4 regions of the Bradyrhizobium sp. UNPA324 genome follow, and region 1 is predicted to be linked to each of the others. Evidence: predicted binding sites of a transcription regulator. Region 1 holds the regulator's gene; each other region holds the start of a gene.
The links. Region 1 encodes LexA, which represses DNA repair genes until DNA is damaged. Its sites were predicted from a motif close to TGTTCNNNNTGTGTTCNG; they were not measured.

Region 1 (7,441 bases):
CGATCGCTGGCATCACCCGGCCGGCTGAAACAGCAATCGGCCGAACTCTCCGCCGACCGCTATGCGCCGGCGGCCGGAGGCGAGGCTCGACTTGACCATGCCGCGGACAACGTGTGGGCGTGACGAGGATCCGAATGATCGTTATCGCGCTGAGGGGCCGATGCGGCCATGGTGCAGGGCCTTGCGGTCCTGCACCAAGACTATTCCGTCACGATGCCGTTCTGGGCTCGATCGGTTGCCAGATGCTGATCTTGCGCGTCTCCGGCATTAGGAAGACAGCGAGCACGAAGCACACCGCAGGCACCGCAATCGGGTAGATCAACGCGTAGCCGATGCTCCCGGTCGCCGCAAAAGCCGCCGACGTGATGAACGGCACCAATCCACCACCCCAGCCGTTGCCGATGTGGTACGGCACCGACACTGACGTGTACCTGATCCTGCCGGGAAAGAATTCCGCCAGAAACGCGCCGACCGGCCCGTACACCATCCCGACATAGCAAACCAGGATGAAGATAATGAAGATCGCAATGGGGTAGTTGATGTTCCCGGGCTGCGTGACCGTTCCCAGCCATAGGTACAGCGGATAGTACGTGATCGCTGCGAGCAACATGCCGCCCAGGATTACCGGCTTGCGGCCGATCTGATCCGACAGCCAGCCGAAGAAAATCAGGCTCGGTGTGGCAATCAGCAGCGCGGCTCCCACGATGTAGGCGGAGGTCAGCGGGTCCACCTTGGAGACCTGCTGAAGGAAGTACAGCGCCCAGAACTGACCGCTGTACCACACCACGCCCTGTCCGATCAGGACGACGATTGCGATCCCGATGAATTTGACGTTCGAGCTGAGGAAAGCCTCCTTCCACGGATTCGTCGTCATCTGGCCGCGGGCCCTGATCTCCTGGAAGATCGGCGTCTCCTGGAGCTGGAGCCGAATATAGATCGCGATGGCTACCAACAGGAATGACACCAGGAACGGAACGCGCCATGCCCACTCGTCGAAGACCTGATTGCCGAACCAGGTCCGTGTCAGGATGATCACGCCCAGTGACACCACGATGCCGAGAGTCGGAGAGGTCTGTAGCCAGCCGGTGTAGTAGCCGCGCTTGTCATCCGGCACATGCTCCGCGACATAGGTGATGGCGCCGCCATATTCGCCGCCCAGGCACAGACCCTGGATCATGCGCAAGCCGAATAGAACGAACGCCGCCGTGAGACCGATGGACTGGTAGGTCGGGATCAACCCGATTGCCCCCGTACCCAATCCCATTCCGCTCAGCGTGACCAGGAATGTATATTTTCGCCCGACCCGGTCGCCCATCCATCCAAAGAGGAAAGCCCCCAGTGGACGGATCAGGAATCCTGCAGTGAACAGCGCGATCGTGCTGAGGAGGGCTGCAACCGCGTGGGTCTGCTCGAAGAACTTAACCGACAGAACTGCGGCCAGGCTGCCAAAGATATAGAAATCATACCATTCGATGACGTTTCCCACCGACGCGGCAACAATCACGCGGCGAAAATCGCTCGGTACTTGAACTGCCATGTGCTGCTCCTATCAAATTCAAACGCTACTCCTGGCGCCTTTCAGCGCCCATTCGCGGCGGCGTACGACGCTACAGGCGAGAATTGCGAGTTGCGTCCGCTGGTCTCAGGGCTGCTTGAGTCACCTGAGAAAGAGCTCCAGCGGTCTCTTCGGTACCGCGAGCTATCACGCCTGCCCGTCGGCCGGGGAGGCGTAGAAGCAGTGTAATCCTGCCGGGGCTGGCTTCTTATGAGACTTTCGGCTCAATCGACCTGAAGCGAGGCTGCCCCGATCCGAGATGGAACGGTCGCCCATCGCGCCGGACGGTTTTGTCACGAACGAACGGAAAGGCCTCTCAGACGTTGTGTGGGTCCAACAAGGATCCCACCATGCAGAACATCGCAGAGCATATGGAAGTCATCGGCGCCGACGGCGTCCATGTCGGCACCGTCGACAAGGTCGAAGGCAACCGCATCAAGCTGACCAAGAAGGACAGCGGTGAGGGCAGCCACAAGGGCCATCATCATTTCGTCGACAAGGGCCTCGTTGCCGAGGTCGAGGGCAACAAGGTGCGGCTGTCGGCCAAGGCGTCGGTGGCCGTGACGATGGAAGAGGAAAAGTAGGGGCGCCTTCCCGCGTTCCCGATCTGTACCGCTATTCGCCTGACCGCACGTTCCGGTAGCTTCAGTGCCAATCGCGTCGCGTAAGGTGCAGGGAAATGGCGGAGCCGGGCCGGCCAGTACGCGCCCAGGGAGTTGTCGGGACGTGGCCGGTCGGCCGCGCTGCGCCCGCCCGCGGCTTTGTTCCGGCCGGCTTTGGCATCTGGCCTGCGATCGTCGAGACATTGCGGGAGTGGGCCCGCGCCGAAGCTGGCCCCGGGCGCCTGCTACCGTGGGTGCCGGTCGCCTTTGGCGGCGGCATCGCGCTGTATTTTGCCGCCGATCACGAGCCGGTGCTGTGGGTTGTCGCCACGACGGCCGCCGCACTCCTGCTCGGCGCGATCCTGTTGCGGCGGAGCCGGCTGTTCGCCGCGGCGCTCATGATTGCGGCGGTCGCTTCCGGCTTTGCCGTGGCGACCTGGAAGACCGCGCGCATCGCGCATACCGTTTTGGCAAAACCGCTCTATTCGGTGTCGCTGTCGGGATTCGTCGAGACGCGCGACATCCGTGAGCGCACCGATCGCTTCGTGCTGCGCGTCACCGCCATGGAGGCGCAGCGCAGCGACGTCAAGCTGGAACGCGTCCGCCTGTCCGTGCGCAAGGGCACCGCGCCCGAGGTCGGCAGCTTCGTTCAATTGAAGGCGCGGCTGATGCCGCCGCTCTCGCCGATGCGCCCGGGCAGCTACGACTTTTCGCGCGACATGTTCTTTCAGGGCATCGGTGCCTCCGGCTTCGTGATGGGCGCGATCACGGCTTCAATACCGCCTGATGAAGGCGGCCTGCGGCTGCGCTATGCCGCCTTCATGCAGGGCCTGCGCGATGCGATCGATGCCCGCATCCGCGTAACCCTCGAGGGCGACAACCGCGCGATCGCAACCGCGCTGCTCACCGGGCGGCGCGATACGATTTCCACGCCCGTCAATGACGCGATGTTCGTCTCGGGACTCGGGCACGTTCTGTCGATCTCCGGCTATCACATGGCGGTGGTCGCGGGCGTCGTCTTCTTCGCCGTGCGCGCGCTGCTGGCGCTGATCCCGGGCCTGGCCGTCGGCTTCGCCATCAAGAAATGGTCGGCCGCCGCCGCGCTGGTGGCGGCTGCGTTCTATCTGCTGCTCTCGGGGGCAGAGGTCGCCACGCAAAGATCGTTCTTCATGACGGCGGTGGTGCTGATCGCGGTGATGGTCGATCGCCGCGCCATCACCTTCCGCACGCTGGCCGTGGCGGCGCTGATCGTGCTCGCGCTTGCGCCGGAGGCGCTGGTGCATCCGAGCTTCCAGATGTCGTTTGCGGCAACGCTCGGGCTGGTCGCGCTGGTGCAGATCGGCATGCCGAACCTGTTCGCATCGCCCGATCATTCCGCGACGGCGCGCGTCGCGCTGTGGGGCGGCCGCGAGATCGCGATGCTGTTCCTGGCCTCGCTGATCGCGGGGCTTGCGACCACGCCCTATGCCGCCTTCCACTTCCACCGCGTCACGCCCTACGGTGTGCTCGCCAATCTCGGCGCTATGCCGGTGGTCTCGGCGCTGGTGATGCCGGCGGGGCTGCTCGGCCTGCTCGCAGCGCCGTTCGGGCTCGACGGCATGTTCTGGTGGCTGATGGGCCTCGGCATCGACTGGATGGTCGCGGTTTCGCGCTGGGTGGCGGCATTGCCGGGCGCAGTGGGCCACATCCCGGCGTTCGGCATCGCGCCGCTGATCGCAGCGAGCCTCGTCATCATCCTGATGGGCCTTTTGCGCACGCCCTTACGCTGGGGCGGTGCCGTGGTGCTGCTGACTGCCATCGCCTGGGGCCTGTCGGTGCGGCAGCCCGATATTCTCATTGCCGGGGACGGCGCGAGCGTTGCCGTGCGGGGCGGGGACGGGCGTTTGCACCTGATCAGGGCGGGCAAGGACAATTTCCTGCTGAAGGAGTGGCTGGCGGCCGACGCCGATCCGCGCGATGCCGGCAATAGCGCGTTGGCCGAAGCGGTGTCGTGCGACGAGGCCGGCTGCGTCACACCGCTCGCCGACGGGCGGCTGGTCGCGCTGGCCTCGCGCATCGACGCGCTGGCGGACGATTGCAGCCGCGCCGCGCTGGTCGTGACGTCACGGTCTGCGCCACCCGATTGCGCGGCGATGGTGGTGGACCGGCAGCGGCTCGTCCGCCAGGGCGCGCTGGCTCTGACGCAGCGTGGCGACGGATTTGCGGTCCAGGCGGTGAGGGCGAGGGGCACGAACCGTCCCTGGTCGCCGGCGGCCGCCGGCGAGGGAGATTTCGAAGGAGCCCTCATGCCGAGGGCGGCAGCTCCGCGCAGCAAGGATGCGACCCCGTCCGAGGCCGATCTTCAGGCGGAGGACTGAGCCCCTGTCAGCCCATCGGCAGGGGCGTGACCGGCGGCTGGCTGTCGGCGACGATCTGCGGCTTGTGCTCGCGCTCGCCGACCGCTTGGGTCACCGGCAGCTGCAGCACGGTTGCGCGCTGGCCTTCGACGAGCTGAGTCACCAGCACGTACTTGCCATCAGGGAATTCGATCGCGTCATGATGGCGATCGGGAATGTGCGGATCGATCTTGCCGAACTTGCCGACGCGGGAGTTGACGGTGCGCGTCCAGATCCAGCGATTGTCGTAACGGACGTTGTCGGCGAAGGCGAGCTCCGTTCCCGGCAGCAGGCAGACCGCAACGGAGAGATCGGCCTCGGAGGCGAAGCCGCGCGTCGAGGTGCCGCGGAAGGTTGTCGTGACGATCGTCTCGCCGACTTCAGCGGGGCGCGTCGCGACGGCATGCAGGCTATAGTCACACATCGGGTGCTCCTCATGCGAAGATAGCGACCCGCACCCCTCTTGGAGGCGCAGGCCTCTGTCAGAGTATAAGCACCAACGCTCTGCTTGGTTGTAGGCGAATCTGCGGCTGGGATCCGTGCGCTGCGATCACATTATCTTTCCCGGATTCACTAGGAACAAAGCGGGCTGCAGTGCATTTGGACGGCGTCGTGTCAATGTCGTCGTGTCAATGACGGCAAATGCGACAGCCTGCATCCCAGCGCGATCGCGAGACTGCGTAATTGCATTGCGGGCGCTGCGGCGTGCGGCATTCACTGCCGAGTTGTTGCGGACATGGTGATGCGCTTGCGCGGCAGTGTCCCCGCGTGCCCATCCGCAATCAGCTCCGCGACGGCTGCATCTGCATCCAAACGATCCAGCGCTCGGCTGTCCTCTCGAACCCGAAAGGCCGTGAAGCGATGTTGCTTGGTGCAGTCCGCCGAGGATGTCGCCTGGAGGAGGGGGGCGGATAATCTGTGCAGAACCGGAAAGACTATCCAGCCGGAGCGGACATTCATCCGCTCCAATCTCTGATCGGCGATGCCGATCGAAGGAGCACGTAGGCGCCAAATGCTTCCGGATCGAGTCCTTTCCGGAATTAGTACTTCCGGTAAAGCCCGATCAGCTTGCCCTGAATCTTCACGCGGTTCGGCGGCAGGATGCGCACCTCATAAGCGGCATTGGCGGGCTCGAGGGCGATCGAGGCGCCGCGGCGGCGGAAGCGCTTGAGCGTGGCCTCCTCGTCGTCGATCAGCGCCACCACGATGTCGCCGGTATCGGCGCTCTCGTTGCGCTGGATCAGCGCCATGTCGCCGTCGAGGATACCGGCTTCGACCATGGAATCGCCGCGCACCTCGAGGGCGTAGTGCTCGCCCGAGCCGAGCATGTCGGGCGGCACGCTGATGGTGTGGCTGCGGGTCTGCAACGCCTCGATCGGCGTACCCGCCGCGATGCGGCCCATCACGGGCACCGCAACGGGCCGCTCGCCCTCGTCCACGGATGGGCTGGAGCTCGCGCGGATCTTACCGAGATTGCCCTCGATGACGCTTGGCGTGAAGCCGCGCCGGGCGCCGGCGGCAGCCTGGAGCTCCGGCAGCTTGATCACTTCGATGGCGCGGGCGCGGTTGGGCAAGCGGCGGATGAAGCCACGCTCCTCGAGCGCGGTGATCAGGCGGTGGATGCCTGACTTCGAGCGCAGGTCGAGCGCATCCTTCATCTCGTCGAAGGAGGGCGGCACGCCGCTTTCCTTCAAACGTTCGCTGATGAACCGCAGAAGCTCGTATTGTTTGCGCGTTAACATCTCGACCAAAGTCCCCCGGTTGATGTCGTTCGATTCCGAGACGATGAGTTCAGCGATAAGCCGCTACATGCTCGAAACAAATCATGAACGGACACTATATGTTCGATACATGTTCCGCAACTGCTTAATTTACCGTGAACGAAGCGAAACTCGCGCAATGCGTGTGGCCGAGCGCTCAGACGGGGAGCCGTAGCACCTCGCAAGGGCTGCCGGCCTCGGCCTTCGGCGCGAACGGTGGGCGCACGAGAAGTACCTGTGCCGCAGCAAGATTCGCAAGCAGAGAGGAGTCCTGGTGGCTGACGGGAATAGCGACGGACGTGCCGTCGTCGCGCAGCTCCAGGCGCGCGCGCAAGTAATCCTCGCGCTGGTCGTTGGCGCCGAGGTCGCGGCCCAGCACGGCGCGCTCGCGACGATGATGAATCACTGAATGGCCCGACAAAGCGCGAATCAGCGGCACCATGAACAGGAACGCGCACACGTAGGACGACACCGGATTGCCGGGCAGGCCGATCACGCGCATCGCGCCGAGCCGTCCGTGCATCATCGGCTTGCCGGGCCGAATCGCGATCTTCCAGAAGGCCATCGAGATGCCTTCGCCCCGGAGCGCCTGCTGGACCAGATCGTGGTCGCCGACCGACGCGCCGCCGGTCGTGATCAGGATGTCAGCGCCGCTCTCGCGGGCGCGGCGGATCCCGGCGGAGGTGGCCTCCATGGTGTCCGCGGCGACACCGAGGTCGATGGTCTCGGCGCCCTCGCTGCGGGCGAGCGCGTGCAGGGCGTAGCCGTTGGAATAGACGATCTGGCCGTGCCCGGGCGTGGTGCCCGGCATCACCAGTTCGTCGCCGGTGGCGAGGATTGCGACCCTCGGGCGGCGGCAGACGGCGAGCTGCGGGTGGTTCATCGCGGCCGCAAGCGCGAGATCGCGCTCTGTCAGACGGGTTCCCTTGCGCAGGAGGACGTCGCCTTCACGGAAATCGACGCCGGCCGGGCGGATGTGCCGTCCGGTGATCGCGGCTTCCTTGATCGTGACGCTGGTGCCGTCCGCGACGGTGTCCTCCTGGATCACGACCGCGTCCGCACCGTCGGGTACGACGCCGCCGGTGAAGATCCGCACGGCTTCGCCGGCGCCGACCGCTCTCGCGAAAGGACGGCCGGCTGCGACCTCGC
Region 2 (7,441 bases), 3.5 Mb from region 1:
CTTGCCGGCGCCTATGGCATCGCGGTCTCGCTGCTGATGGCGATCACCACGCTGCTGGCCGCGCTGGTCGCGATCCAGTGGGGCTTTTCGCCCTGGCTCGTCGTTGCCGTGAACGGTTTCTTCTTCGTCATCGATCTGATCTTCTTCTCGGCGAACTCGATCAAGCTGTTCGAGGGCGGCTGGTTTCCGCTGCTGCTCGCCGGCCTCGTCGCCTTCCTGATGCTGACCTGGCGGGCCGGCGTGAAGCTGGTCGAAGCGGCACGCGCCCGGCTGCGCCAGCCCGAGGAGGATCTGATCGAGACCGCCGTCAACAAATGCCATGCGAGGCTGCCCGGGACCGCCGTGTACCTGGCCTCCGCGCCGCGCGGCGTGCCGCTCGCGCTCACCCAGTTCGTCAGGCACAACCGCGTGCTGCATGAGCGCGTGCTGCTGGTCACCGTGCTGATCGAGGAATCGCCGCACATCGCGGACGAGGAGCGCGCCGAGGTGATCGAGATCATCCCCGGCATCACCCGCATCATCCTGCATTACGGCTTCATGCAGAATCCGACGATCTATGAAGGGCTGCAGCTGGTCTGCCGCCAGGGCAAGCTGGCCGGCATCGACCTGTCCGAGATCACCTATTACGTCGGCCGCGAGACCATCATTCCGCGCGAGGACGTGCCGGGCATGTGGGTCTGGCGCGAAGGCGTGTTCGCCTTCCTGCAGCGCAACGCCGAGCGCTCGGCCGCCTTCTTCGGCGTGCCGACCAAGCAGGTCGTGGAGTTCGGCACCGAGCTGGAGATTTAGGGCGATGACCGCACGACATCTTCGGTGTCGTCCCCGCGGACGCGGGGGCCCATAACCACAGGGAGGAGTTGCCGCGCGAGACCGGCAACTCCGAGTCTTCGCCGAACGTCTCCCTTGGCTATCGCGACGAGCGCAAGCGCTCGCGCTGAGGTCCCGGATCTGCGCTTCGCTTTTCCGGGACGACAGTGGAGATTGGGGCGCGGGCTACGAGGGGTGACACATCACTCCCCGCTTGACTCCCCATTCGCCCCATTCCCGCTCTCCGCCTCTTCCGTGATGTGCTCGACCGACACCACATGCTCGTCCTCGGCGGTGTCGAATACGATGACACCTTGGGTCGAGCGGCCCGCGATGCGGATGCCTTCGACCGGGCAGCGGATCAGCTGGCCGTTGTCGGTGACCAGCATGATCTGATCGGCGTCCTCCACCGGGAACGAGGCGACCAGATTGCCGTTGCGGTTGTTGACGCTCATGGCGACGATGCCTTTGCCGCCGCGTCCCGTGGTCCGGTACTCGTAGGACGAGGTCCGCTTGCCGTAGCCGTTGACGGAGACGGTGAGCACGACCTGCTCCTGGGCCGACATCTCGGCGTAACGTTCCTGCGCGAGCTGGAAGCTGCCGGACGCCTCCTCGGCCTCGGCATCCACTGGCGCCTCTTCCGCCGCGGCTTCGCCGGCGACCGCGCGGCGCATCTTCAGGTAGGCCGAGCGCTCGTCGGACGTGGTCTCGACGTGGCGCAGGATCGCCAGCGAGATCACCTTGTCGCCGTCGGCGAGCGCGATGCCGCGCACGCCCATCGAGGTGCGCCCGGTGAACACGCGCACGTCGGTGACGGGGAAGCGGATGCACTGACCGCCGGCGGCGGTCAGCAGCACGTCGTCGCGCTCGGTGCAGATCTGCACGTCGACGATCGCCTCGTTGTCGTCGAGCTTCATCGCGATGATGCCGGAGCGGCGGACGTCGACGAAGTCCGACAGCTTGTTGCGCCGGACGTTGCCGCCCGTCGTGGCGAACATCACGTCGAGGTTGGCCCAGGTGGATTCGTCCTCCGGCAGCGGCATGATGGTGGTGATGCGCTCACCCTGCTCCAGCGGCAGGATGTTGATCAGCGCCTTGCCGCGCGCGTTCGGCGCCGCCACCGGCAGACGCCAGACCTTCTCCTTGTAGACCTGGCCGCGCGAGGAGAAGAACAGCACCGGCGTGTGCGTGGAAGCCACGAACAGGCGGCTGACGAAATCCTCGTCGCGGGTCTGCATGCCGGAGCGGCCCTTGCCGCCGCGGCGCTGCGCCCGGTAGGCCGACAATGGCACGCGCTTGACGTAGCCGGCGTGCGAGACGGTGACGACCATGTCCTCGCGCTGGATCAGGTCCTCATCCTCGACCTCGCCCTCCTGCTCCATGATCACGGTGCGGCGCGGCGTGGCGAACTCGGCCTTCACTTCGGCGAGCTCGGTCTTGATGATGTCGAGGATGCGGGCGCGCGAGCGCAGGATCGCAAGATAGTCTCCGATCTCGCCGGCGAGTTTTGCCAGCTCGCCGCCGATCTCGTCGCGGCCGAGCGCGGTGAGGCGCGCCAGCCGCAGCTCGAGGATGGCTTTGGCCTGATCCAGCGACAGGCGGATGGTGCCGTCCTCGTTGATGCGGTGGCGGGGATCATCGATCAGCGTGATGATGTCCTCGACATCGCGCGCCGGCCAGTCGCGCGTCATCAGGGTGTCGCGCGCGACAGCCGGTGTCGGCGAGGTGCGGATGACGCGAATGATCTCGTCGATATTGGCAACCGCGATGGCAAGGCCAACCTGCTCGTGCGCGCGTTCGCGCGCCTTGCGCAGCTTGTACTTGGTGCGGCGGGTGACGACCTGCTCACGGAAGCCGACGAAGATCGTCAGCAAGTCCTTCAGGTTCATCGTCTGCGGACGGCCGGAATCGAGCGCGACGGCGTTGACGCCAAAACTGGTTTGCAACGGCGTGAACTTGTAGAGCTGGTTCAGCACGACGTCGGGCATGGCGTCGCGCTTGAGCTCGACGACGACGCGGTAGCCGTCGCGGTCAGACTCGTCGCGCAGATCGGAAATGCCCTCGATCTTCTTTTCCTTGTACAGTTCGGCAATGCGCTCGACCATCGTCGCCTTGTTCACCTGATACGGAATCTCGGTGATGACGATCGCCTCGCGATCCTTGCGGATGGTCTCGAACGCGACCTTGCCGCGCATCACGATGGAGCCGCGGCCGAGATGGTAGGCGCTGCGGATGCCCTGGCGTCCGAGGATGATGCCGCCGGTCGGAAAATCCGGGCCCGGGATGATGTTATTGAGCTCGTCGATGGTCAGCGACGGATTGTCGATCAATGCCAGGCAGGCGTCGATGACCTCGCCGAGATTGTGAGGCGGGATGTTGGTGGCCATGCCGACGGCAATGCCGCCGGCGCCGTTGACCAGCAAATTCGGGAAGCGCGCCGGCAGAACCACCGGCTCCCTGGTCGAACCGTCATAATTGTCCTGGAAGTCGACGGTCTCGTTGTCGATGTCTTCCAAAAGCTTCAGCGCGATCTTGGTCAGGCGCGATTCGGTGTAGCGCATCGCCGCGGGCGGATCGCCGTCGACCGAGCCGAAATTGCCCTGCCCGTCCACCAGCAATTCGCGCATCGAGAACGGCTGCGCCATGCGCACCAGCGAGTCGTAGATCGCCTGGTCGCCATGCGGATGGTATTGGCCCATGACGTCGCCGACGATACCGGCCGACTTCTTGTGCTTCTTGTCGGGCGTATAGCCTTCCTCGTTCATCGAGAACAGGATGCGGCGGTGCACCGGCTTCAGACCGTCGCGCGCATCGGGCAGCGCACGCGACACGATCACGCTCATGGCGTAGTCGAGATAGGACTTCTTCATCTCGTCGAGGATGGAGACGGGGCGAATGTCCGAGGGTTGCGCCGGCTGGTCGCCGGGCTTGTTGTCGTCGTCAGCCAAGGGGGAATCCGGTGAGTTTTTGTCTGGGAATCATATAGCGCATCGTGCCCCTGATAACCACCCTTGGCGAAGGCTGGGAAGCGCTTTTTCCGCTTATTTTTCCAATGACTTACGGCGTTGGAAGGAGCGCCTGGAATGAACCTGGAACCGGTCTTCCAAAATCGCCCCTGCCACAGGGTCCATCATGCCGCGAGAGCGCCCCATCGGCTCGTTTTGCCCCCGCGCAAGCCGCGTTCAAGCCGAACATGAAACGGGCCCGGAAATCCCGAGCCCTTTCTGCCGATTAGCAAGGTTCGCTGACACGACGTGGAAGGCGCCCCTGAGCCCGGCCAGCGCCCTCCATCGTCCGATCCGTTCTCAGAACGGGATATCGTCGTCCATGTCGCTGTTGCGGCCACCGCCGCCGGCGGCAACGGGACGGCGCGGCGCGCTGCTGACCGGGCCGGAGGAGCCGAAATCGCCGCCCGGTTCGTCACCGAAGCTGCCGCCCCCTCCGCCACCGCCACGGCCATCGAGCATCGTCAGGGTCGAGTTGAAGCCCTGGAGCACGACCTCGGTCGAGTACTTCTCGACGCCGCTCTGGTCGGTCCATTTGCGGGTCTGGAGCGCCCCCTCGATGTAAACCTTCGCGCCCTTCTTCAGGTACTGCTCGGCGACCTTGCAGAGCCCTTCGTTGAAGATCACGACGCGATGCCACTCGGTCTTTTCCTTGCGCTCGCCGGTATTCTTGTCGCGCCAGGTTTCCGAGGTGGCGATGCTCAAATTCGCAATCGGCCGCCCGTCCTGGGTGCGGCGGATTTCAGGATCCTTGCCGAGGTTTCCAACCAGAATGACCTTGTTGACGCTTCCCGCCATCGCCGCTCTCCACTCCGAATGCCACTGATTTCAAAAGGCCGAGCGCGCTGCCCGCGTTCCTCTGCGCCCTGTTGAGGCGACCCTATACGCTCGCGGGCGCCGCTCAGCCCAGCACCCCCGGGGTTATCCCCACATATAGCATCGACCGCCGCCATGTTCCAGATTTGTTCTTCGCTGCTTGGGACCCGTTGCCCGCTGACTCGGCCGCGGCGAAAAACCAATCCGAGATGGAACTTTCCCCGGTTCCACATAACGGGAAAAAACACTTAACATTCATCAAGTTGGAACCCGCAAGTCGCCCGCCAAGTGTGGCATTCCGGAGACGGACTCTGCTCTTTCGCTAAGCTACGATTGCCTCGGAATTGTTCATCTGGGCGTCGCATCTGATCAACCGCTTCGAGGACATCGAGAAGCGGACGAACTTGGGGAGACTGCAATGAATAAGATTTTGTTTGGTGCAATCAGTGCAATAGCGTTGGGGCTGTCGGCCCCTGCAAGCGCGGCGGATCTCGCTGCGCGTCCCTACACCAAGGCCCCCGCGCCGGCGGTCGCCGCGATCTACGACTGGAGCGGCTTCTACATCGGCATCAACGGTGGCGGCGGCTCGTCCCACAAGTGCTGGGATTTCGTGACGCCGGTGACGGGCACCCTTGTGCCTGAGGGTTGCCACAATGCGACAGGCGGCACGGTCGGTGGCCAAATTGGCTATCGCTGGCAGTCCGCCAATTGGGTGTTCGGCTTCGAAGGACAGGGTAACTGGGCTGACTTCTCGGGCGACAACGTCAGCACCCTCTTCCCTGGAAGCGCTTTGGTCACGGGTGATCGTAACCGCTCCCGGATCGATGCTTTTGGCTTGATCACGGGTCAGGTCGGTTACGCCTGGAACAACGTGTTGTTCTATGTGAAGGGCGGCGGCGCGGTTGTCGGCGACAAGTACGACGTTTATGCCGCTGCAGGCACGCCAGGCGCTGGCGCGCTGCTGGCATCGGCGCGCGAGACCCGCTGGGGCGGTACCGTTGGCGCCGGCTTGGAATTTGGATTTGCACCGAACTGGTCGCTCGGAATCGAGTACGACCACATCTTCCTCGGCCACCGCACGATCGGTTTCACGACCCCTGGGGGCGCTGCGTTCGGAAGCGATCGTATTGGCCAGGACGTCGACATGGGTCTGGTTCGGCTGAATTATCGCTTCGGCGGCCCGCTGATCGCCAGGTATTGATATCCTCGGATATCGCAGAAGAACGGAAGGGCCGGCCTCAGTGCCGGCCTTTTTCTTTTCAAATAGACCGCTGGTGCAATGAGTCAGTAACCATCACCTTTTCGACCACTGTGGCTTTTCGGAGACACAACTTGCAGCTTCAGTGGTGTAAGCACCGCCTCGGTTGGGCCGTTGAGTCCGCTGCCCTTCCGCCCGCGGAAGGCAACAACAGAAACTGGGACTGGGATTAAGTTGAAAATGAAGAAAGTTTTGTTGGCTTCGGCCTGTTTGTTCGCTCTGGCCGCCCCCGCTTCGGCTGCTGATCTCGCGGCTCGCCCCTACACCAAGGCTCCGGTCGCTCCGATGGCTTCGGTCTACAACTGGACCGGTTTCTACCTCGGTATCGTCGGCGGCGGCGCCTGGGAAGCCTCTTCGGGCGACCCGAAGATGCAGGGTGGCTTCGTCGGCGGCACCGCCGGCTACAACTGGCAGACCGGCAACGTCGTGTTCGGTGTCGAGGCCGATGGCGCCTGGGCTGACGTCAGCGCCTCGGCAGCTGGCACGGTTGCTGTCGCCGGCGTCGGTGGCATCCCCGCCTCGCTGAGCTCCAAGACCGATGCAATGGGCACCGTGCGCGGCCGCATCGGCTGGGCCGTCAACAACGTGCTGCTGTACGGCACCGGTGGTTACGCCTGGATCGACAACAAGCTCACCGCCACCCTGGGCGGCCTCTCGGTCTCCGACAGCAAGTTCCACTCCGGCTGGACCGTCGGTGCGGGCGTCGAGGCGTTCTTCGCTCCGCAGTGGTCGGTCAAGGGCGAGTACCTCTATCGCAGCCTCGGCGGCGAGACCTACTTCTCGGGCGCCATTCCCACCGGTACGCTCAACCTCCACACCGTGCAGGTCGGCGTGAACTATCACTTCGGCGCCCCGGTCGTCGCCAAGTACTAAGCCACGATTCAAACGCTACTCGCGTTACGAAAGGCCGGCCTTGCGCCGGCCTTTTTGTTTGGCTGGTGCCAAGCCGCAGCTCACGTTTTTGGAGAGATGTGACCCGAGGGTGACACAACCTTTGGCTTCAATGGTGTAAAGCTGTGGCATCAGTCGGGTCATAGGGGTCCGCTGCTCTTCCGCTTCCGGAAGGCAAGAAAGAGAAACCGGATACTGGGGACATGGATATGAAGAAGGTTTTGCTGGCTTCGGCTGGTTTGTTCGCATTGAGCGCGTTCACACCGGCCTCGGCGGCCGATTTGGCGGCCCGCCCCTACACCAAGGCTCCGGTCGCGCCGATCGCGATGTACAATTGGAGCGGTTTCTACCTCGGTATCAACGGCGGCGGCGCATCGAGCCGCAACTGCTGGGACGTCAACAACATCTTCGGCGTGCCGGGTCCGGACACGGCTGAGGGCTGCCACAATGCAACCGGCGGCGTGGTCGGTGGTCAGCTCGGCTATCGCTGGCAGTCGACCAACTGGGTGTTCGGTCTCGAAGCCCAAGGCGACTGGGCCAACCTGAAAGGCTCGAACACGAGCCTGGTTCTTGGGCCCCTGGTCAACCAGACCAAGATCGACGCACTTGGCCTCTTCACCGGTCAGGTCGGCTATGCCTGGAACAACGTGCTCTGGTACGTGAA
Region 3 (7,441 bases), 780 kb from region 1:
TGGCAAAGCCGTCGAACACCGACGACATCGAGGCCGCCTTCAACAAGGCCGAGGGCAACGCCGAAGTCGCGCTCGACGCGCGGCCGACCTCGATCAAGACGCTGGAATGGGAGCGCATCCACCAGACCCTGATCGAGACCGATTTCAATATCTCGGAAGCGGCACGGCGATTGGGCATGCACCGGCGCACGCTGGCCAGGAAGCTCGAGAAGCGGCCGGTGCGATGATGAAGACGTAGCGCGTCGTTTGACGAAGACTCTCTCGTCGTCCCGGCGAACGCCGGGACCCATACCGCGGAATCTACCGTTGCGATCGGTAGAAGTACCGAACGACGTATCTTCGTCAAACTTCTCCCTGGGGTTATGGGCCCCGGCGTTCGCCGGGACGACATCGAGTTTGTTGAGATGTCTTTGCGCAAAACTCCGGTCGTCGATCCAGATCACGGTCGTGAAACAAAGAAGCCCGGCCGAACGGCCGGGCTTTTGATCTCTTGCGATCGACGCGACGAGACGCTTACGCGGCCTCGTCGGCAACCGTGGTGTCGTCGCCATCGGTATCGTCAGTCTCGCCCTCGGCATCCGTCTCGCCTTCGGCGGCTTCCGCCTTGGCATTGCGGCGCGGGCTCTTGGCGAGCTGGGCCTCGATCTCCTTGACCGCTTCGGTCTCGGTCGAGTGCTGCACCACCGCGATCTCGCGGGACAGACGGTCGAGCGCCGCTTCATAGAGCTGGCGTTCGGAGTAGGACTGCTCCGGCTGCGATTCCGAGCGATAGAGGTCGCGCACGACTTCCGCGATCGCGACGATGTCGCCTGAATTGATCTTCGCTTCGTATTCCTGGGCGCGGCGCGACCACATGGTGCGCTTGACGCGGGCGCGGCCCTTGAGCGTCTCGAGCGCCTTCTTCACCAGCGTGGGCTCGGACAGCTTGCGCATGCCGACATTGGCGACCTTGGCGGTCGGCACGCGCAGCGTCATCTTGTCCTTGATGAAGTTGATGACGAACAGCTCGAGCTTCGCACCGGCGATCTCCTGCTCCTCGATGGCCAGGATCTGGCCGACGCCGTGAGCGGGATAGACGACGAATTCGTTGGCCTTGAAGCCCTGGCGCTGGGTCACGACCTTCTTTTCCTCGACCTTCGGCGCAGCAACGGGCTTGGCGGCCGGCTTGGCAGCGACGGGAGCCTTGGCAGGAGCAGCAGCAACATGAGCCTTCGGCGCGGCGGGCTTGGCAGCGGAAGCCTTGACGGCAGCGGGCTTGGCAGTCACAGGCTTTGCAGTCACAGACTTGGCAGCAGGCTTGGCAGCGGTCGCTTTCGCGGCCGGTTTGGCAGTCTTGTTAGGCATTGCGCTTCTTTTGTTCTTCGAGGACTTTGCAGCCGGCGCCTTCGTCGCGGTCCGACCCTTGGATGCGCTACGGCTGGCCGCGGCGACTTTTTTGGCCTCCTTATGGGAAGCCCTCGCTGAAGTACTCTTTTTACGCGTTTTCTGTGACACAGCCTGCGCGCGGAAACTGCCACGCCCCTGTTCGACATTTGGTTTCACGGGAACCCAGAGGGGCCAACGGGGCTGAACGGGGTTCGGCTTAATGTGCTCAATATAGCACATTTCCCGCAAAAATCAATGATTTAGGGGTCTTCAGGGCTGGATTTCGGCGGCGGCGCCGCTATTAGGGTTAAGTTTGGGTCCGATTTAGTCGCCGGAGCCGGGGTTCGGAGAAAAATATTTCTCGAACTTGCCTTCCATGCCGTCGAATTCCTTAGCGTCGGCAGGTGATTCTTTCTTCTGGGTGATATTCGGCCAGCTCTTGGCGTAGTCGGCGTTGACCTGGAGCCACTTCTCCAGGCCGGGTTCCGTATCCGGCTTGATGGCGTCGGCGGGGCATTCGGGCTCGCACACGCCGCAATCGATGCACTCATCGGGGTGGATGACCAGCATGTTGTCACCCTCATAGAAGCAGTCGACCGGGCAGACCTCGACGCAGTCGGTGTACTTGCACTTGATGCAGTTTTCAGTGACGACGTAAGTCATCCAACGCTCCGAAAAGCTCTTTTAAAAGTCGGGGCTTGCCTAGCGCGGATGGCCCTGCGCTGCAAGGTCGGGAAAGCCCGATCATGACGGCTTTGTGTGTTTGATCGACCAAGAAATGAATTCGATGCGCAATTAATTGCGCATCCCGAGCTCCTCGTAGAGCACCCGGGCCGAGGCTGCATCGCCGCGGCGCTCGCTAAAGCTTGTCACTTTCAACACGCGCACCGTGCGGTCGAGCGCGATGGTGAGCACATCGCCGATCTTGACCGCATGCCCCGGCGAGGTCTCGCGTGTGCCGTTGATGCGAACATGGCCCGTGACGACGAGCTCGGCCGCGGAGGTGCGCGCCTTCACCACCCGCGCGTGCCACAGCCATTTGTCGAGGCGCTGCCGCTCGGTCGTGGGATCACTCCTTGCGGCCGGACAGCTGCTCTTTCAGCGCGGCAAGCTTGGCGAAAGGCGAATTCGGATCAACGGGGCGATCACGCTCGCGCGGGTTCGCGCTCGAGGCGTAGGGGCGGAGTGACGGACCGCCCTGGCGGTCGCGGCCCTTGTCCCGGTCGCGGCCACGATTGTCGCGGCCCTTGTCGCGATCGCCGCCGAACTTGCCCTTGTCGCGATCACGCCCCTTGTTGTCGCGATCCCTGTTGTCGCGATCCTTGCCCTCGAAGCGGCGGCTCTTGTCGTCGCGCCCCTCGGGACGCGGCGCGCCTTCGCCGCCACCTTCGCGCGGCTTGCGGAAATCTCTGCCGCCGTCCCTGCGATGGCCGCCATGACGATGGCCCGGCTTCGCGCCTTCGGCGGCTTCACCGGGCGCGGCGCTCGCCGCACCGGCCTCGGCACCGGCTTGCGGACGCGGCTGATGGTGATGACGCTGGTGGCGGTGGCGCTCGTGGCGCGGCTTGCGGTCCTCGTGACGGCCGCCGGGACGCCAGACCTCGACCAGCTCGGGCTCGGCGGGCGTGGCCGCGGCCTCAGGCGCGGCAGCGTCGGGCGATGCAGCGGCTTCCGTTGCGGCGGCCTCGGCGGGAGCAGCCTCAAGACCATCGGATTCGGCTTGCGCAGCCGGCTCTTCCGCCGGCGGCGCGATGCCGGGGGCGTCTTCGGGCGTGACGGGCGCCTCGGCGGAGGCGTCCAGCGCAGGCTCGGCGTCGTGAGCCGGCTCGTCCTGCGGCTCCATGCCGGGTGCATCTTCGACGGTGACCGCTTCAGCGGCGGCCGGCTCCTCGGGCAGGCCGGCAACGGCCTCCGCAGCGGTCTCGGTCGAAGTCTCGGCGCTGGCCTCAACCGGCGGCGTCTCTGCCGCGACCGTTTCAGTCACGACATGCTCGGCCACGACGGGCTTTTGCGGCAGCGGCGGACGCTTCTCCATGCGATAGCCGAGGGCACGTAGTACCGACGCAAAATCCTCACCTGCAGAGCCAGTGAGCGAGGTCATCGCCTGGGTGACGACGAAGCTGCGGCCGTCGAAGGCGCCGGCCGGCTTCTCGCCGGAGGCATTCTCGCGCCAGGCCAGCGCCGGGCGGATCAGATCGGCAAGACGCTCCAGGATGTCGACGCGCACGGCGCGCTCGCCGGCCTGCTTGTAGCCGAGCACGCGATAGGCATCGCGCGGCAGGGCCTTGTCGACCGGGAACGAGGTGCGCCCCGAGGAGGCCAGATGCTGCGCGCCGGACAGCGAGGATAGATCGACGTTGTCCTGCTTCAGCGCCCACAAGAGCGCGGCGAGCGCGCGCGCGGCGGGCTTGAGCAGGCCGGGGAAATAGATGTGATAGGCGCCGAAACGGACGCCGTATTTGCGCAACACCGCGCGCGAGGGCTGGTCGAGATCCTTCAGCTCGTTCGCGATCTTGGGACGCTCGAGCACGCCGAGGGCCTCGACGAGCTGATAGGCGATGCCGCGGGCAATGCCGGTGACGTCCTCGGCCTTGGAGAGCTCGAACATCGGCCCGAGCAGCTTCTCGATATGGGTCTTGAGCCAGAGCTCGAGCCGCGCCTGCACCTTGTCGCGCGGGCCGCCGGTCAGGCGCTCGTCGGAGATGATGCGGATGCGCGGATGCAGCGCGTCCTCTGCGGCAGACAGACGCGCCACGGCGTCTCCGGTCCAGCGGATGATGCCTTCCGAGGTCAGCACGAACTGATCGTCGGGCGCATTGCCCAATCGTTCGGCGCGCGTGTTGATCTCGCCGGCGAGCACCGCTTGCGCTGCAGCCTGCAAGGCTTTCGCATCGGAGCCCGCTTCCGCAGCGTCCGGTGCAAAGGTGAAGCCGTCGAGGCGGCCGATGACATGGCCTTCGACGATGACTTCGCCGGTCTTGCCGATTTCAGTATTCAAGCTCGTGTTCTCCCGCAGGCGGCGCATCAATACACTGGTCCGGCGATCAACGAAACGCTCAGTCAAGCGTTCATGGAGCGCATCCGATAATTTATTTTCGACTTCCCGCGTGATTCCCTGCCAGCGATCGGGGTCTTTCAGCCAATCCGGGCGGTTGGCGACGAAGGTCCAGGTGCGAATCTGCGCGATCCGGGCCGACAGCGTGTCGATATCGCCGTCGACGCGGTCGGCCTGGGTAACCTGGGCTTCGTACCAAGCATCGGGGATGCATCCCTTCTGCATCAGGAAGCCGTACAGCGTCGTCACCAGCTCGGCATGGGCCGCCGGCGATAATTTCCGATAGTCCGGAACCTGACAGGCCTCCCACAGCCGTTCCACCGCCGTCTGGCCATGCGCGATATCGCGCACCTCGCCGTCGCGGGCGGCATGGTCGAGCACGCGCATGTCCTCGGCAACAGGCGCGCGCGTCAGCGCCTCATGGCCGGGGGCGAGGTTCAGCGACACCTGCAGCGCGCCGAGCGATGCAAAATCCAGCTTCGAATTGCGCCATTGCAGCATCTTCACGGCATCGAAGGTGTGGTTCTGCAGCGCGTTGACGAGCTCGGGCTCGAACGGCGCACAGCGGCCGGTGGTGCCGAACGTGCCGTTGCGGGTGGCGCGGCCGGCGCGGCCTGCGATCTGCGCGAATTCGGACGGCGTGAGGCGGCGGAACTGATAGCCGTCGAACTTGCGATCGGAGGCAAAGGCGACGTGGTCGACGTCGAGATTGAGGCCCATGCCGACGGCGTCGGTGGCGACGAGATAATCGACGTCGCCGTTCTGGAACATCTCGACCTGCGCATTGCGTGTGCGCGGCGAGAGCGAGCCTAGAACCACAGCGGCGCCGCCGTGCTGGCGGCGGATCAGCTCGGCGATGGCGTAGACTTCATCGGCCGAGAACGCGACGATGGCGGTGCGGCGCGGCTGGCGCGTGATCTTGCGATCGCCGGCAAATTCCAGCTGCGACAGGCGCGGCCGGGTGATCATGGAGACGCCCGGCAACAGGCGCTCGATGATCGGGCGCATGGTCGCAGCGCCCAAGAGCAGCGTCTCGTCGCGGCCGCGGCGATTGAGGATGCGATCGGTGAAGACGTGGCCGCGTTCGAGATCGCTCGCGATCTGGACCTCGTCGACGGCGAGGAAGGAGAGGTCGAGGTCGCGCGGCATCGCTTCGACGGTCGAGACCCAATAGCGCGGGCTCTTCGGCTTGATCTTCTCCTCGCCGGTGACGAGTGCGACCGCCTCGCTGCCGACCCTTGCGGCGATCTTGTTGTAGACCTCGCGCGCCAGCAGGCGCAGCGGCAAGCCGATCATGCCCGAAGGGTGCGCGAGCATCCGCTCGATGGCGAGATGGGTCTTGCCGGTGTTGGTCGGCCCGAGCACCGCAGTGACGCCAGCGCCAGGCACTCGATCGTGAACGGCGCGCTCGGACGCGAAGGGGGAGGAAGAAAAAGCCATGTCTGGGGATTAGGTAGTCGCGATTTGGGCGAATGTCAGTGCTGGATTGCGGCGAGGGCTGCTCCTCATCCTGAGGAGCGCGTTAGCGCGTCTCGAAGGATGAAGGCCCGGCTGGCGCCATAGGGCAAGCCAAGCCCCTCGCCCTTCGAGACGGCCGCTGGCGCGGCCTCCTCAGGGTGAGGGGCACACCGAGCGCGTGGGCCTCCTCCCCAAATCCCGCGCAACTGTCTCACTTTGCGACGCTTTTCCTGCCCGTCTTAAGCTTCGGAACGACTCTAGAACGAATCGCGGCCGAATCGCTGACTCCAGATTGAGTCCCGTTCCGTTCACGCAACATGTCGCGGGAGTCTTAACCGTTACGACTAGATGGAGTTTTCGGCCGCCGGACAAGTGACGTTTCGAGGGCGCAAAGCCTTAAGTTGGGGACGGCGCGGAGTCGAATCAGAATCGGGGCGGAGTCAAATGGATTCCCGATTGCGAGCCCTCCAAAGCAAAAAACGCGAAAACAACCCCATGCACAGTAGGTAAGCTATTGATATTGCGAGACCTCTTGCCCCCCTGGAGGGGGAGGGTAAGTGCGCCACCACCGTTCCGGCTTTACTGCGTCTTCGCCACCCTTGGCGGCTGGGCGGTGGTGATGAAGCTGGTGGCTTCCAGCATGGCGGGGCCGAGCGGCGTCGGCACTTTCAGCCAGAACGGGACCAGGATGCGGGTGCCGGCGACCGGGGCGAAGGCGATCTCGATGTGGCGCTGGGCGGCGAGGTATTTGATCACGGGGCGGTCGGGGATGTAGCCCGCCACAGGCACGAAATAGAGCGAGCAGACCACGACCGGGCCATGATAGCCCTTTTCCGCCTTCACGCTCTCCATGCGCTTGAAATCGAGCTTGAGGTCGTAGCGCATGCGGCCGTCGAACACCGGGGCCGAGTTGTGGCAGGCCTCCGGCGTAACAGGATCGCCATTGCCGGGTACGCGCAGCAGCGAGGCCGTCATCGGGTCCCAGACGCCGCGGCGGTGGGCGTCGGTGACGACGATGCGGTCAGGATCGACCGGCGGCTCCGGCAGGATCGCAAAATCCTTCACATTGCCCTTGTCGAGCGTGATGCGGATCTCTTCGGTCTTCTTCGAGGTGGTGGTGGAGGCCTGGTAGCCAGTCGCAACCAGCGCGCCATTGACGACGCGCCCCTGCGAGGCGCCGGTGCCGGACCCGCCCGTGAACGACTTCAGCAGGCCCGTGGTGCCGCCTGCGGCGGCCGCCGAAAACACGTCGTCCTGGATATCGATGTTCCAGCCGCCCTTGCCGACCGGAATGCCTGACAGCGAGGCCTCATATTGCGCCTCGAGCTTGCCCTGCGCCGCCGCGGGCAGCGCGCCCCACACCACCGACAGGCCGCAAAATGCCGCGAGCCAGCCGGCCAAGCGCGGCCGGACGGAGCGCGATTTGGGCGCAAGAGGAGGCGTTATGAGCACGAAACAATCCATGGGGGCACGACGGTTGTTACTTAAGCCAAAAACCGCGGCAAACAATGTGTCCGGGCGTGTCGGGCCGGGAACTCCACCGGACTCTTCGGTCGCGAATAC
Region 4 (7,441 bases), 1.8 Mb from region 1:
CGCGGACACCGGAAACCGCTCGATCGCCGCCGTCTCGTTGCCATCGGCAACGATGCTGCCGGAGGCCTGCCGCGTCAGCGTACGCGCGCAGACCGAGGTACCGGCGATCGCCGCACCGACGGCAAAGCCCTGGCGAGCGAGCGCACGAACCAGCGTCTTTAGCAGCGCAGCCTCGCCGCCGAACAGATGTGCGCAGCCGGTGATATCGAGGAACAGCCCGTGCGGCGGATCGAGCGCCACCAGCGGCGTGAAGCGGTCGCACCAATCGGCGATGTCGCTGAGCGTCTTCGCATCGGCCACGACATCGGCGTCGAACACTTTCAGATCTGGGCACATCGCCCGGGCATTGGCCAGGGGTTGGCCGATGTACAGGCCGAGGCGCTCGGCGGCCTCGTCCAGTGCATGGATCACCAACGCATTGTTGTCCTTGATGACGACGATGCTCGGCTCATTGCTGTTCTTAACTAGCCCGACGTTCCCAAAGAACCGCTGAATCCGGTCGATGGGCAGGCGCGGCAGCCACAGGCTGAGAATACGTCGACGGCTCACTGAACTGGCACTCATCACAATTCCATTCCATGATCCACCGGCCGCACGGGCCATGACGATTGCGCAACAGCTCGGCATCGAAGCGCGGCGCGCCCCAGGCGTCCCAAGGCGCCGCAGGCATTGAAGCCGGCCCCGGCGGCGAATGCGCCGCGCGCAGCATCCATCGTGTCTCCGCGGTCGACGGCAAAGGTTGCGCCGCCATGCGCAGCATCAGGCCGGTGACGCCCGAGCCTTGCGCGGCCAGCGTCAGCTTGCGGCTCGCCACCAGATCGAACTGCCTGGTCTCGCCCCAAAGCTCGAGCACGACGGCGCCCAGCGCGTCGCAGGCGAGCGCATCGGCCGAGGTGCGCAGCGCGCTCTCGACATCGGCGGCGCGGACCATCACCACGCGGCGCGGATCGAGGCCGAGCTCTTTGAGCCCGCTCATCGACAGCGCGCCGGTTTCGATTTCCGAAAAATCCTGCCGCACCCACAGCAGCGGTTTGCGTGCCGTCACGCGCCCTGCGAGGCCCATGACAAACCCCGTTGCCGCCGCGCCCTGAGGCCCAGCGCAAAACACCTCGTGGATCGCCGCGCGGGCGAGCCCGCCCTTCAGCGCGTCGTCGACCTCGCCGTGGCCGAGCGCCACCCGATCGTACCGATGCACGACCTCCGCCGTCTCGATGCGCTCGATCTGGCCGCGCAAGATCGCAAGCGCGCTCATACGTGCGCCGCTCATGCTCGCCGCTCCTCAGGAATTGGTGCCGTGGTCTTCAAAAGAAGAACCAGCGGCTGGCTCATTTGTTCATGATATGTTCTAATATAAAGCTAACGGCGCCCGAAGAGTCAATCGAATTGGCGATCTGTCGGATTCATCAGCGGAATCAAAGGGATTCGAACATGGATGTGCAACGCAAGCTGGAGATCCTGGCCGATGCCGCCAAGTACGACGCGTCCTGCGCCTCCAGCGGCACCGAAAAGCGGGATTCCAGCGACGGCAAGGGCATGGGTTCGACCGCACCGGGCATGGGCATCTGCCATTCCTATGCACCGGACGGACGCTGCATCTCCCTGCTCAAGGTGCTGCTGACCAACGCCTGCAATTACGATTGCCTCTATTGCGTCAACCGCGCCTCCTCGAACGTGCCGCGCGCCCGCTTCACCATCGCGGAAGTGGTCAAGCTGACGCTCGACTTCTATCGGCGCAATTACATCGAAGGTCTCTTCCTCTCCTCCGGCATCATCCGCAGCCCCGATTACACCATGGAGCAAGTGGTCAGCGTCGCGCGAAAACTGCGCGAGGAGCATCACTTCCGCGGCTACATCCATCTGAAGACCATTCCCGAGGCCGACGACGTGCTGATCGCGGAGGCCGGCAAATATGCCGATCGTCTCTCCATCAACATCGAGATGCCGCAGGAGGCGAGCCTGCAGCAATTCGCGCCGGAGAAGGACGTGCGCGCGATCCGCCGCACCATGGGCCGGCTGCGGCTGAAGCTCGACGAGGCCGAGGAAGACCGCAGCGCAAAGACGAAGGCCAGGCCGCAGCGCTTTGCGCCCGCCGGGCAAAGCACGCAGATGATCGTTGGCGCAGACAGTGCCTCCGACCACACCATTCTCCACACCAGCGCCAATCTCTACGGCGCCTACCGGCTGCGGCGCGTCTATTATTCCGCCTTCAGCCCGATTCCCGACGCGAGCCGCGCCTTGCCTCTGGTGCAGCCGCCGCTGCTGCGCGAGCACCGGCTCTATCAGGCCGACTGGCTGATGCGGTTCTACGGCTTCGACGTTGCGGAGATCGTCGACGACAGCGCGATGCTGCCGCTCGAGATCGATCCGAAGCTCGCCTGGGCGCTGCGCCACCGCGACCGCTTCCCGCTCGACGTCAACCGCGCCAGCCGTGAGGAATTGCTGCGCGTGCCGGGCTTCGGCACCAGGGCGGTCGAACGCATCATCGCGACACGGCGCACCACCACGATCCGCCTCGCCGATCTCGCGCGCCTGCACGTGCCCAAGCACAAGGCGCTGCCGTTCATCGTCCTCAGCGATCACCGTCCCTCGCCACCCCGTCTCGACGACGCGCGGCTGATCGAACGATTCAAACCGAAGGCAACACAATTGGGGTTTGGCTTCTGATGCAATACATCATCCTCGACACCGAAACCGATTTCGACGGCTGGCGCAAAGCCGCACGCAGCCTCGTGCTCCATCACGTGAAGCCCGCCGACGTCACCTGGGCCGTGCAAGGCGGCGAAACCGAGCTGTTCGCACCGCCCGCGCCGTCACCGATCCTCGAGGTGAACGACGGCACCTTCAACGTGTCAGGCAAATTCATCGAGCTCGCGAAAGCAGCGATTCTGCACCGCGATCCCGAGCGCTTTGCCATCCTCTATCGGCTGCTGTTTCGGCTGAAGGACAATCACGATCTCATCGAGGTCGCGACCGACCCTGACGTCGCGCAAGTCACCGCCATGGCGAGAGCGGTCCATCGCGACGAGCACAAGATGCATGCCTTCGTGCGCTTCCGCGAGATCGGCAGGGAACGCGCAGCGCATTACGTTGCCTGGTTCGAGCCGGAGCATCACATCGTGGAGCTCGCCGCGCCGTTCTTCGCCCGGCGCTTTGCCGACATGCCCTGGTCGATCCTGACGCCGGACCTCTGCGCGCACTGGGATGGCCACGCGCTCTCGTTCACCTCAGGTGTCAGCAAGAGCGAGGCGCCGGGCGAAGACCGACTCGAGGAAACCTGGCGGCGTTACTACGCCAGCATCTTCAATCCGGCCCGGCTCAAGGTGAAGGCGATGCAGGCCGAGATGCCGAAGAAATACTGGAGGAACCTGCCCGAGGCTTCGATCATTAAGCCCTTGATCGAGGACGCCGAGCGCATGACCGGCGCCATGATCGCCAACGCCGCAACCGATCCGCACAAGCCCCAGAAGCGGCCGGAGGCTCCGATGAAACGCAAGACCACCGCCGACGATCTCGAATCCCTCCGCGAGGAAGCCGCGCATTGCCGCGCCTGCCATCTCTACAAGGACGCGACCCAGACCGTGTTCGGCGAAGGCCCGAAGTCAGCCAACATCATGCTGGTCGGCGAGCAGCCCGGCGACAAGGAAGACCTCGCCGGCCATCCCTTCGTCGGCCCGGCCGGGCAGATGCTGGACCGTGCGCTGGAGGAAGCCGGCGTCGACCGCAAGAAGGTCTATGTCACCAACGCGGTCAAGCACTTCAAATTCGTGCCGCGCGGAAAGATACGCCTGCACCAGAAGCCGAATACGCCTGAGATCCGGGCATGCCGGCAATGGTATGAGCGGGAAGTTGCGGCAATTCAGCCCGATCTGATCGTGGCGATGGGTGCCACCGCGGCACAAAGTGTATTCGGCAAGATCACCCCGATCGGCAAGAGCCGCGGCCGCCTCATAGAGCTTCCCGACGGACGAAAAGCGCTGGTGACGGTGCACCCGTCCTACCTGCTGCGACTGCCTGATCCGGAAGCCAAGGCGCTGGAATATCGTCGGTTTGTCGACGATTTGAAGATTGCCGCGAGCTTGCAGAGGAAAGCGGCGCGCGCCGCCTGAATACTGGCAAGAAAGCGGTTTTCAACCGCCGCTTGTCATCCAGCCTTCAAATCCGTCGCAGACAATGCCCCTCAATTGCAAGTCAAGGGGCGTCCAGACATGACCGATGTTGCATTCGACCGCGCGGTAGCAGATCCCGCGCCCGTCCAGCCGGCCTCGCGGCCAAATCTCGACAAGGGCTTCAATCCACTGACGATGATCCTGTTCTTCGGCATCCTCGCCGCTGGCCTTCTGTTCGTCGCCTACAGCATTTATGTCGACGTCAACGCGACCGGCACACGCGTGACGACCTACCTGCCCTACATCCTGCTGTTCGTCGCGCTGCTGATCGCGCTCGGCTTCGAGTTCGTCAACGGCTTCCACGACACCGCCAATGCGGTCGCGACCGTGATCTACACCCATTCGCTGCCGGCCGAAGTCGCGGTGATGTGGTCGGGCTTCTTCAACTTCCTTGGCGTGCTCTTGTCCTCCGGCGCGGTCGCCTTCGGCATCGTCTCGCTGCTGCCGGTCGAGCTGATCCTCCAGGTCGGCTCCAGCGCCGGTTTCGCCATGGTGTTCGCGCTGCTGATCGCCGCGATCCTGTGGAATCTCGGCACCTGGCTCTTCGGCCTGCCCGCCTCCTCCTCGCACACGCTGATCGGCTCGATCATCGGCGTCGGCGTCGCCAACGCCGTCATGCGCGGCCGCGACGGCACCTCGGGCGTGGACTGGAGCAAGGCCACCGAGATCGGCTACGCGCTGCTGCTGTCGCCGCTGGTCGGCTTCATCTGCGCCGCCGTGCTGCTGCTGCTGCTCAAGTTCATCGTGCGCAACCCGGCGCTCTACGCCGCGCCCGAAGGCAACAAGGCGCCACCGCTCTGGATCCGCGGCCTGCTGATCGCAACCTGCACCGGCGTCAGCTTCGCGCACGGCTCCAATGACGGCCAGAAGGGCATGGGCCTGATCATGCTGATCCTGATCGGCACGGTGCCGACGGCTTACGCCCTCAACCGCGCGCTGCCGGAATCCCAGGTCGCCCAGTTCCAGAAGACCTCGGACGCCGCGTCCAAGGTGATCGCGGCGAAAGGCGCCGGTCACAGCATCATCGGCGATCCCCGCCCGGCCGTGACGCAATACATCGCCCTGCATCAGATCAACGAGGGCACCTACCCCTCGCTCGCCGTGCTGGTGAAGGACGTCGGCGATCAGGTCGCCAAATACGGCACGCTGAACAAGGTCCCGGCGGAAGCCGTCGGCAACACCCGCAACGACATGTACATGACGTCGGAAGCGATCCGCTTCCTGATGAAGGACAAGGAGAACGATCTCGGCAAGGAGGAGATCGCGACCCTGAACGCCTACAAGGGCTCGCTCGATGCCGCCACCAAGTTCATTCCCACCTGGGTGAAGATCGCGGTCGCCATCGCGCTCGGCCTCGGCACCATGATCGGCTGGAAGCGCATCGTCGTCACCGTCGGCGAGAAGATCGGCAAGAGCCACCTCACCTATGCGCAGGGCGCCTCCGCCGAGCTCGTGGCCGCCGCCACGATCGGTGCCGCCGACATGTTCGGCCTGCCGGTCTCGACCACGCACGTGCTGTCGTCCGGCGTCGCCGGCGCCATGGCGGCCAACGGTTCGGGCCTGCAATGGTCGACCATCCGCAACCTGCTGATGGCCTGGGTGCTGACGCTGCCCTGCGCGATCATGCTGTCGGCCACGCTCTACGTGATCTTCTCGCGCATCTTCTGAGCGATCACGCTCCTCAAAGACAAAGGGCCCGTGCGATGCACGGGCCCTTTTCATTTGTGTTTTGAGCTTAGCCTTACGACGCCGCCAGCTGTTCCTCGACTAGCTTCACCCAGTAGGACGTGCCGTAGACGATGGCCTCGTCGTTGAAATTGTAGGCGGGGTGATGCAGGCCGGCGCTGTCGCCGTTGCCGCAGAAGATGAAGGCGCCGGGCCTCGCTTCCAGCATGTAGGCGAAATCCTCGCCGCCCATCAGCGGCGGCATCTCGTGCACATTGGCATCGCCTGCGACCTGCTTGGCGATGCGCTGCGCCACCTCGGTCTCCGCGGCGTGGTTGTTCACGACCGGGTAGTTGCGCTTGTAATGCAGGTCGATCTTGGCGCCGGTGATCTGTGCCACGCCAGCCACGACCTCGTGCACGCGCTTCTCGACGAGCTTGCGCACCTCGGGCGAGAGCGTGCGGATGGTGCCCCTCAGCGTCGCCGTCTGCGGAATGACGTTGCGGGCGTTGCCGGCGTGGAATTCGCAGATCGAGATCACCGCCGATTCCAGGGGATCGACGCTGCGCGCGACGATCGACTGCAGCGCCGAGATCACCTGCGCGCCGACCAGCACGGAATCGATGCATTTGTGCGGACGCGCGGCGTGACCGCCGAGGCCCTCGATCATGATGTCGACCTCGTCGGTCGCCGCCATGATCGGACCAGGCCGGATCGCGAACGAGCCGACCGGAATGCCCGGACCATTATGCATGCCGTAGACCTGCTCGATGCCGAACCGCTCCATCAGGCCGTCCTTGACCATGGCCGCGCCGCCGGCGCCGCCCTCTTCGGCCGGCTGGAAAATAACGACCGCATCGCCGGCAAAATTGCGGGTCTCGGCGAGGTAGCGGGCTGCCCCGAGCAGCATCGCGGTGTGGCCGTCATGGCCGCAGGCGTGCATCTTGCCCGGGGTCTTGGAGGCGTAAGACAGGTTGGTCTGCTCGTCGACGGGCAGCGCGTCCATGTCGGCACGCATGCCGATCACCTTGAGCCCCTCGCCGGCCGGCTTATTCCCCTTGATGACGCCGACCACGCCGGTCTGGCCAAGGCCGGTCACGACCTCATCGCAGCCGAACTCCCGCAGCCGATCCGCCACGAATGCTGCAGTGCGATGAACGTCGTACAGCAGCTCGGGATGCTGATGAATGTCCCGGCGCCAGGCCTGAATATCGGGTTGAAGGTCGGCGACGCGGTTCACGATGGGCATTGAGGGTCTCGAGCTTTGTTGGAATACGGGACTCTCTACCATGCAAGCAGCAGTCCACCCAACTGCCCGGGATCGGGGCCTAGCCCTGACCTGCCGGCATGGCCGGGCTTGTCCCGGCCCGCGGCGTCTGCCTATTAGGACGAAACGTCGATTGACCATCCGGGTGGGAGCAGAATGCCAAGACGGCTCGAAGGTGAGTTTGACTACATTGTCGTCGGAGCCGGCACGGCCGGCTGCATCGTCGCCAACCGGCTCTCGGCCGATTCCAGGAATCGCGTCCTCGTCCTCGAAGCCGGCGGCGACGACAACTGGATCTGGTTCCACATCCCCGTGGGCTATCTCTTCGCGATCGGCAATCCGC

Region 2: the regulator LexA is predicted to act here: its motif matches at 4,765-4,782, upstream of UNPA324_RS04855 (single-stranded DNA-binding protein).
Region 3: the regulator LexA is predicted to act here: its motif matches at 6,126-6,143, upstream of UNPA324_RS25250 (helicase-related protein).
Region 4: the regulator LexA is predicted to act here: its motif matches at 1,331-1,348, upstream of UNPA324_RS13280 (ImuA family protein).

What each region holds. Positions count from the first base shown of each region.
Region 1 is NZ_LFJD01000004.1:4,475,911-4,483,351, reverse strand. Features, by position in the region: gene UNPA324_RS21570 (SPW repeat domain-containing protein) at 1-28, shown strand, start outside; gene UNPA324_RS21565 (MFS transporter) at 209-1,537, opposite strand; gene UNPA324_RS21560 (DUF2171 domain-containing protein) at 1,906-2,139, shown strand; gene UNPA324_RS21555 (ComEC/Rec2 family competence protein) at 2,235-4,514, shown strand; gene UNPA324_RS35230 (hypothetical protein) at 4,522-4,956, opposite strand; gene lexA (transcriptional repressor LexA) at 5,573-6,274, opposite strand; gene UNPA324_RS21540 (molybdopterin molybdotransferase MoeA) at 6,450-7,441, opposite strand, start outside.
Region 2 is NZ_LFJD01000004.1:1,017,564-1,025,004, forward strand. Features, by position in the region: gene UNPA324_RS04845 (potassium transporter Kup) at 1-789, shown strand, start outside; gene gyrA (DNA gyrase subunit A) at 1,011-3,755, opposite strand; gene UNPA324_RS04855 (single-stranded DNA-binding protein) at 4,113-4,610, opposite strand; gene UNPA324_RS04860 (outer membrane protein) at 5,047-5,829, shown strand; gene UNPA324_RS04865 (outer membrane protein) at 6,067-6,759, shown strand; gene UNPA324_RS04870 (outer membrane protein) at 6,987-7,441, shown strand, end outside.
Region 3 is NZ_LFJD01000004.1:5,257,955-5,265,395, reverse strand. Features, by position in the region: gene UNPA324_RS25270 (response regulator transcription factor) at 1-227, shown strand, start outside; gene UNPA324_RS25265 (CarD family transcriptional regulator) at 514-1,344, opposite strand; gene fdxA (ferredoxin FdxA) at 1,690-2,028, opposite strand; partial or broken gene UNPA324_RS25255 (RNA-binding S4 domain-containing protein) at 2,161-2,424, opposite strand; gene UNPA324_RS25250 (helicase-related protein) at 2,435-5,860, opposite strand; gene UNPA324_RS25240 (DUF3108 domain-containing protein) at 6,458-7,342, opposite strand.
Region 4 is NZ_LFJD01000004.1:2,715,535-2,722,975, forward strand. Features, by position in the region: gene UNPA324_RS13275 (Y-family DNA polymerase) at 1-564, opposite strand, end outside; gene UNPA324_RS13280 (ImuA family protein) at 461-1,267, opposite strand; gene UNPA324_RS13285 (putative DNA modification/repair radical SAM protein) at 1,429-2,664, shown strand; gene UNPA324_RS13290 (UdgX family uracil-DNA binding protein) at 2,664-4,106, shown strand; gene UNPA324_RS13295 (inorganic phosphate transporter) at 4,206-5,834, shown strand; gene UNPA324_RS13300 (M20 aminoacylase family protein) at 5,908-7,080, opposite strand; gene UNPA324_RS13305 (GMC family oxidoreductase) at 7,255-7,441, shown strand, end outside.